2 linked regions of the Myxococcus guangdongensis genome follow. The protein of the gene in region 1 interacts with the protein of each later gene in a pairwise test. Links are inferred from orthologs where the notes say so. Each region holds a gene or a part of one and is shown in the gene's direction. Other genes may lie near its edges.

The links.
Region 2: the proteins of bioB (region 1) and LXT21_RS41285 interact in binary tests that used the Escherichia coli proteins (3 or more experiments, as listed by UniProt). The link is inferred for Myxococcus guangdongensis from one-to-one orthologs.

The regions. Positions count from the first base shown.
Region 1 is NZ_JAJVKW010000002.1:325,886-329,038, reverse strand. Bases 91-2,932 are described here. They hold bioB (biotin synthase BioB), read left to right. Parts: upstream 91-918; coding sequence 919-1,947; downstream 1,948-2,932. Other genes in these bases: bioF (8-amino-7-oxononanoate synthase), read left to right, coding at 1,959-2,932; LXT21_RS06180 (GlsB/YeaQ/YmgE family stress response membrane protein), read left to right, coding at 481-747; radA (DNA repair protein RadA), read right to left, coding at 91-255. Also shown: more of radA, read right to left, coding at 1-90; more of bioF, read left to right, coding at 2,933-3,152. UniProt on the Escherichia coli protein: Catalyzes the conversion of dethiobiotin (DTB) to biotin by the insertion of a sulfur atom into dethiobiotin via a radical-based mechanism.
Region 2 is NZ_JAJVKW010000022.1:75,727-78,920, reverse strand. The notes cover bases 312-3,194. They hold LXT21_RS41285 (class II glutamine amidotransferase), read left to right. Parts: upstream 312-1,264; coding sequence 1,265-2,125; downstream 2,126-3,194. Other genes in these bases: LXT21_RS41275 (NAD(P)H-hydrate dehydratase), read right to left, coding at 2,639-3,194; tsaE (tRNA (adenosine(37)-N6)-threonylcarbamoyltransferase complex ATPase subunit type 1 TsaE), read right to left, coding at 2,128-2,607; hutI (imidazolonepropionase), read left to right, coding at 312-1,176. In the rest of the region: more of hutI, read left to right, coding at 1-311.

The DNA.
Region 1 (3,153 bases):
GCCGCCGCCCAGCACCCGGTCGAACTCCGCGATGCCGGTGCGCTGGCGCACCTCCGCGTCACCGCTGACATCCTTGAGCAGCATGGGCTTCGCCGCCCCACCCGAGGCGCCCCAGGCCGGGCGCTTCTCGTCCTGCTTCGCCCCGGCTTCCTCGAGCAGCGAGCTCCATGCGCCACAGTCCGGGCACTTCCCCAGCCACTTCGCCGTCTGGTACCCGCACGCCTGACAGGTGTAGTGCGTCTTCGCCTTCGCCATGGGTCGGGTGTGTACCGCACTACCCTGACGTCGCCACGGGCGGACGAGCAGGCACGTCTGGAGGGCAGGCAGGCTTGGTGTCAAGACCCATGCCGTCGAGTTGTCCCTTGGGGAGGGGCGACCCAGCTTCATTCCCACGGGCGGCGCGAACGGCGCTGACCCTCACACAAGCCGGATGGGCGCCACTGCGTGCGCCTCCTTCACCACTCACTGTGAGGTCGTGTCATGGGGATCATCGCTTTCCTGGTCATCGGTCTTCTCGCCGGTCTTCTCGCTCGGGCCCTGATGCCCGGCAACCAGTCCATGGGGCTGGTGGCCACGACGCTCTTGGGTATCGTCGGCTCCTTCGTGGGTGGCTTCGTCGGCTCGCTCTTCCGCAGCGACGGCCGCGTCTTCGACCTGCACCCGTCCGGCCTGCTGTTCTCCGTGCTGGGCTCGCTCCTGGTCCTGTTCCTGGTGGGACTGGCCGGCCGGCGCCGCGTCCACGTCTGACGCCAGCCCGCATGACATGAAGGGTGGAAGGCCGGCGCTCCAGGGTTCTCCTCGGGCGCCGGTCGTCCGTTCGGGGCGGGGCGGAGGGTCGTCAACCTGTTCTCGCTGAGTGGTTGACAAGTCTCCGGCGCCCGCGCACGTTCGCGCTCCTCACGTCCGTTCGAGGAGCCCATGTCCGACGCCGCCACCGAGTCCTTCCATGGCCACGCCCACCACGCCGAGCCCGCTCCGGAGGGAGTGGCGGTGCGGCACGATTGGACGCTGGCCGAGGTGAAGGCCGTCTACGCGCTGCCGCTGTTGGACCTGGTCCACCGGGCGCAGACGGTTCACCGCGCGGTGTTCCAGGACAACAAGGTGCAGCTGTGCTCGCTCTTGTCCATCAAGACGGGCGGGTGCTCGGAGGACTGCGCGTACTGCCCGCAGGCGGCGCGCTACAAGACGGGCGTCAAGGCGGAGAAGCTGATGGCGGTGCCGGACGTGCTGGCCGCCGCGCAGAAGGCCCGCTCCGCGGGGGCCACGCGCTTCTGCATGGGGGCCGCGTGGCGCGAGGTGAAGGACGGCCCGCAGTTCGACAGCGTGCTGGAGATGGTGCGCGGGGTGCGCGGGTTGGGGATGGAGGCGTGCGCCACGCTCGGCATGCTGACGGACAGCCAGGCCAGGCGCCTGAAGGACGCGGGGCTGTCCGCGTACAACCACAACCTGGACACCTCGCCGGAGCACTACGGCGACATCATCTCCACGCGGCTGTACGAAGATCGGCTCCGCACGCTGGGCCGGGTGCGGGACGCGGGCATCTCCGTGTGCTGCGGCGGCATCATCGGCCTGGGCGAGTCCGTGGATGATCGCTGCAACCTGCTGCGCACGCTGGCCAACCAGGACCACCACCCGGAGTCGGTGCCCATCAACGCGCTGGTGGCCGTGGAGGGCACGCCGCTGGCGGAGCAGCCCCGGGTGGAGACGGTGGACATGGTGCGCACCATCGCCACCGCGCGCATCCTGATGCCCCAGTCGATGGTGCGGCTGTCCGCGGGGCGTCAGCAGATGAACGAGGAGGCGCAGCTGCTCTGCATGATGGCGGGCGCGAACTCGTTGTTCTTCGGCGAGAAGCTGCTGACCACGGGCAACCCCGAGTACACCCAGGACATGGCGCTCTTGGAGAAGGCGGGCATCCGTCCGCTGGAGCCCCGGCAGGACCGGTAGGGCGGTGGCGCGTGAGTGATTCGACGCGCGACGTGGCCTCGGAGTGGGCGCGCGAGGACTTGTCGGCGCTGCAGGCGCGGGGGCTTCGGCGTGGGCTGGAGCCCCTGGATTCGGCGCAGGGGCCGGTGGTGACGATGGGGGGCGAGACGCTCGTCAACTTCTCGTCCAATGACTACCTGGGGCTCGCGGCGTCCTCGGCGGTGAGGGCGGCGGCCATCTCCGCGGTGGAGCGCTACGGCGTCGGGACGGGCGCGAGCCGGTTGGTGGTGGGCGACACCCTGGCGCATCACCGGCTGGAGGCGCGGCTCGCGGCGTTCGAGCGGGCGGAGGCGGTGCTGCTGTTCAACAGCGGCTACGCGGCGAACACGGGCATCCTCCCCGCGCTGGTGGGGCCGGGGGACGCGGTGTTCTCGGACGCGCTGAACCACGCGTCGCTGGTGGACGGGTGCAGGCTGTCGCGCGCGAAGGTCGTCGTGTATCCGCACGCGGATGTGGAGGCGCTCACGAGCGCGCTCGCGTCGACGACGGCGCGGCGCAAGCTGGTCGTCACGGACACGGTGTTCTCCATGGATGGGGACCTGGCGCCGCTTCGCGACATCGTGGAGGCGTGTGAGGCGCAGGGCGCCGCGCTGATGGTGGACGAGGCGCATGCCACGGGCGTGCTCGGCGCTCGGGGCGCGGGCCTGTGCGAGGAGCTGGGGTTGGAGTCGCGGGTGGCGCTGCGCATGGGGACGTTGAGCAAGTCGCTGGGCGGGCAGGGGGCCTACGTGGCCACGTCGCGCGGGGTGGCGGACCTGCTCACGAGCCGGGCGCGGCCGTTCATCTTCTCCACGGCCTTGCCGGCGGCGCTGTGCGCGGCGGCGGAGGTGGCGGTGGACGCGGTGGAGAAGGACGTGGAGCTGCGCGAGCGTTTGTGGCGCAACATCCGACGCTTCGCCGAGGGGTTGAGGGGCCTGGGGCTGCGCGCGGAGGCTCGCAGCGCGGTGTTCCCGGTCATCCTGGGCGAGCCGGAGCGCGCGCTGGACGCGGCACGGAGGCTGCGTGAGGCCGGGGTGCTGGTGAAGGCCATCCGTCCGCCCACGGTGCCCGAGGGGACGAGCCGGCTGCGGTTCTGCCTGTCGGCGGGACACACGCTGGGGCACGTGGACCTCGCGCTCGAGGCGCTGCGGCACGTGGGCGTGCATGACCGTGGCACGTCGTGGTGAG
Region 2 (3,194 bases), on another replicon or contig:
TCGCGTCCCCACGCCTGCGTGGGCATCCGCGCCGGTCGCATCGCGTACGTGGGCGCGGAGGCGGAGCTGCCAGCTGGCAGCGTGGGCGCGGGCACCGAGGTGCTCGACGCGAAAGGCGGCTTCGTGGGCCCCGCCTTCGTGGACCCGCACACGCACCTGGTCTTCGCCGGTGAGCGCTCCGCGGAGTTCGACCTGCGCAACCAGGGCGCCACGTACCTGGAGATCGCCAAGGCCGGCGGCGGCATCGTCAGCACCGTGCGCGCCACGCGCGCGGCCAGCGAGGAGGAGCTGGTGCGGCTGGCGCTGCCTCGCGTGCAGCGGCTGCTCGCGCAGGGCGTGACGGTGGCCGAGGTGAAGAGCGGCTACGGGCTCGACGTGGAGACCGAGCTGAAGATGCTGCGCGTGGTGCGCAGGCTCAACACGATGACGCCCGTGGAGCTGGTGCCCACGCTGCTGTGCGCGCACGCCATCCCCGCGGAGTACCGCGAGCGCCGCGAGGACTACGTCCGCCTCTGCATCGACGAAATCCTCCCCGCCGTCGCCAACGAGAGCCTGGCGCGCTTCTGCGACGTCTTCGTCGAGGACAGCGCCTTCACCGTCGACGAGGCCCGCCGCATCCTCACCGCCGGCCGCGAGCTGGGAATGCAGCCGCGCCTCCACGCCGACCAGCTCACCGCCTTCGGCGCCTCCGAGCTCGCCGCCGAACTGGGCGCCGCCACCGCCGACCACCTGGAGCAAGTCACCGACGCGGGCCTGCGCGCGCTCGCCGCCGCCAACGTCACCGCGGTGCTCGTGCCCACCTCCACCCTCTTCCTGCGCATGCGCCCCTACGCGCCGGGACGTCGCATCCGCGACGCGGGCCTCAATGTCGCTTTGGGCACCAACGTCAACCCGGGCTCCGCCATGAGTGAAAACACGGCGTTGGCGCTGGGACTCGCGTGTCTCGAGAACGGACTCTCGGCGGCGGAGGCGTATTGGGCCGCGACCCGTGGCGCCGCGTTGTCATTGGGACTGCAACGACAAGGGCGGTTGGCCGTGGGTGATGCAGGCGACCTGGTTTTGTTCAGCTGTGCGTCTTTCCGTCATCTGCCCTACCATTTAGGAATAGGGCACGCGCGCACGGTGGTGAAAGCCGGGCGTGTCGTCGTCCAGCAGGAGCTGAATTCCTGCGGGTGAAGCGACGTCGACTGGTGACACGTGCGTCGCACGGGAGTGTTGGAGAACTTCCCGTCGGGGCCGGCCGTTATAAGTACCAACTGCAGCCATGTGCCGACTTTTTGGATTCAGATCGTCAGTCCCTTCCGCGGTCCACCCCTCGCTGGTGACGCAGAAGAACTCGCTCCTCATCCAGTCACGCGAGCACAAGGATGGATGGGGAATCGCCGCCTATGGCGCCGAAGCGTCGCCTGTCGTGGCCCACGGTGTGGGCCCCGCGCACAGTGACCCCGACTTCGAGCGTGTCAGCAGCCGTGTGTCCTCACACACGGTGGTGGCGCACATCCGTCTGGCCTCGGTGGGCGCGGTCGAGCTGCGCAACTCCCACCCCTTCCACCACGGCCGCTGGACGTTCGTCCACAACGGGACGTTGAGGGAATTCGCCCGGCATCGCGCCGCGGTGGAGGAGCTCATCTGCCCGACGCTGCGCGTGGGCATCCAGGGCACCACGGACAGCGAGCGGTGCTTCTACCTCTTCCTCACCCGCCTGGCGGCCAGGCATCCCATCGGCCACTCGGTCCCCGTGGAGGGCGTCGCGCGGGCGCTCGCGGAGACGATGGGGCTGGTGGCGGCCATCACGGATGACTCGCAGGCGCAGCAGCGCTCCGCGATGAACTTCCTCGTCACCAACGGCGAGGTGATGGTGGCCTCGCGGCGCAACCGGACGCTCTTCGTGTCCGTGGGCGGCGCGCGGTGCGAGCTGGGCGGCCTCCCCGTCGCGGGCACGCGCCTGGAGCAGCTCATCGTCTCCAGCGAGGCGCTGTGCGGCGGGCCGAACTGGGCGCCCGTGCAGGAGGAGGACGTCATCGGCGTGGACGCCGGGCTCGTCTTCCACCGCTGGCGTGTGCCGGAGCTCGCGGGGGGCGTCATGCCGCCGCCCACGCCCGGCCCCAGCCAGCACGCCGCCTGACGTCAGGGCAGCCAGGTCGTCAGCAGCGTCGAGGCTCGGGCTCCGAAGGCCCGGGCCTCCAGGGTCCGCGAGTCCTGGCCCGCGTGGGCCAACGTGACGCGCAGGTGCTCGCGAGGCGCGGCCTCCGGCACCCGGTCCAACCACTCCACCAGCACCGCTCCCTCGCCGCCCACCAGGTCCATGAAGCCGGTGGCGTAGAGGTCGTCGTAGCCCGTCAGGCGGTACAGGTCCGCGTGGTACAGCGGGATTCGGCCGGAGTACGGGTACACGATGGCGAAGGTGGGGCTGGCCACCTCGGAGCGGGGCACGCGCGCGCCCTCGGCCACGCCGCGCACCAGGTGCGTCTTGCCCGCGCCCAAATCGCCAATCAGCCCCACGAAGTCCCCCGGCTCGAGCAGCTCGCCCAGCCGGACTCCGAGCCGGTGCGTCTCCTCGGGCGAGGCCAGCGTCACGCGCCGCTCCACCGTGTTGGCCTCGCTCATCGCCGCACCTCGCTCGACAACACCGTGTCGCTCATCGCTCCCACCGCAGCCACACCTCGCAGAGCCCCTGCTCGATGAGGTCTCCCGCCACCAGACCCAGCTGCCCGCGTCGCGCGGCGGCCAGGTCCCCGGCGAGGCCATGCGTGTACACCGCCGTCCAGATGGCGTCGGGCAGCGGGAAGGCCTGCGCCAGCAGCGCGCCACACACGCCGGACAACACGTCCCCCGAGCCGCCCGTGGCCATGCCCGGGTTGCCCGTGGTGTTGATGAACACGCGGCCATCCGCGTGCGCGGTGAGCGTGCGGTCGCCCTTGAGCACCACCGTCACGTTGAGCCCGGCCGCGAGTCGACCCACGATGTCCAATCTCTTGGACTGGACCTCCTGGGTCGATTTGGCTGTCAGACGCGCCATCTCGCCCGGGTGCGGCGTGAGGACGACGGGCCCCTTGGCGCGACGGAGCACGGAGAGGTCCTCCGCCACCGCGTTGAGCGCGTCCGCGTCCAGCACCGCGGGGAGCTCCACGCGCGACAGCAGCTCACCGATGAGCCGGCCCGTCTCGGGGCCCCGGGGGATGCCCGGCCCCATC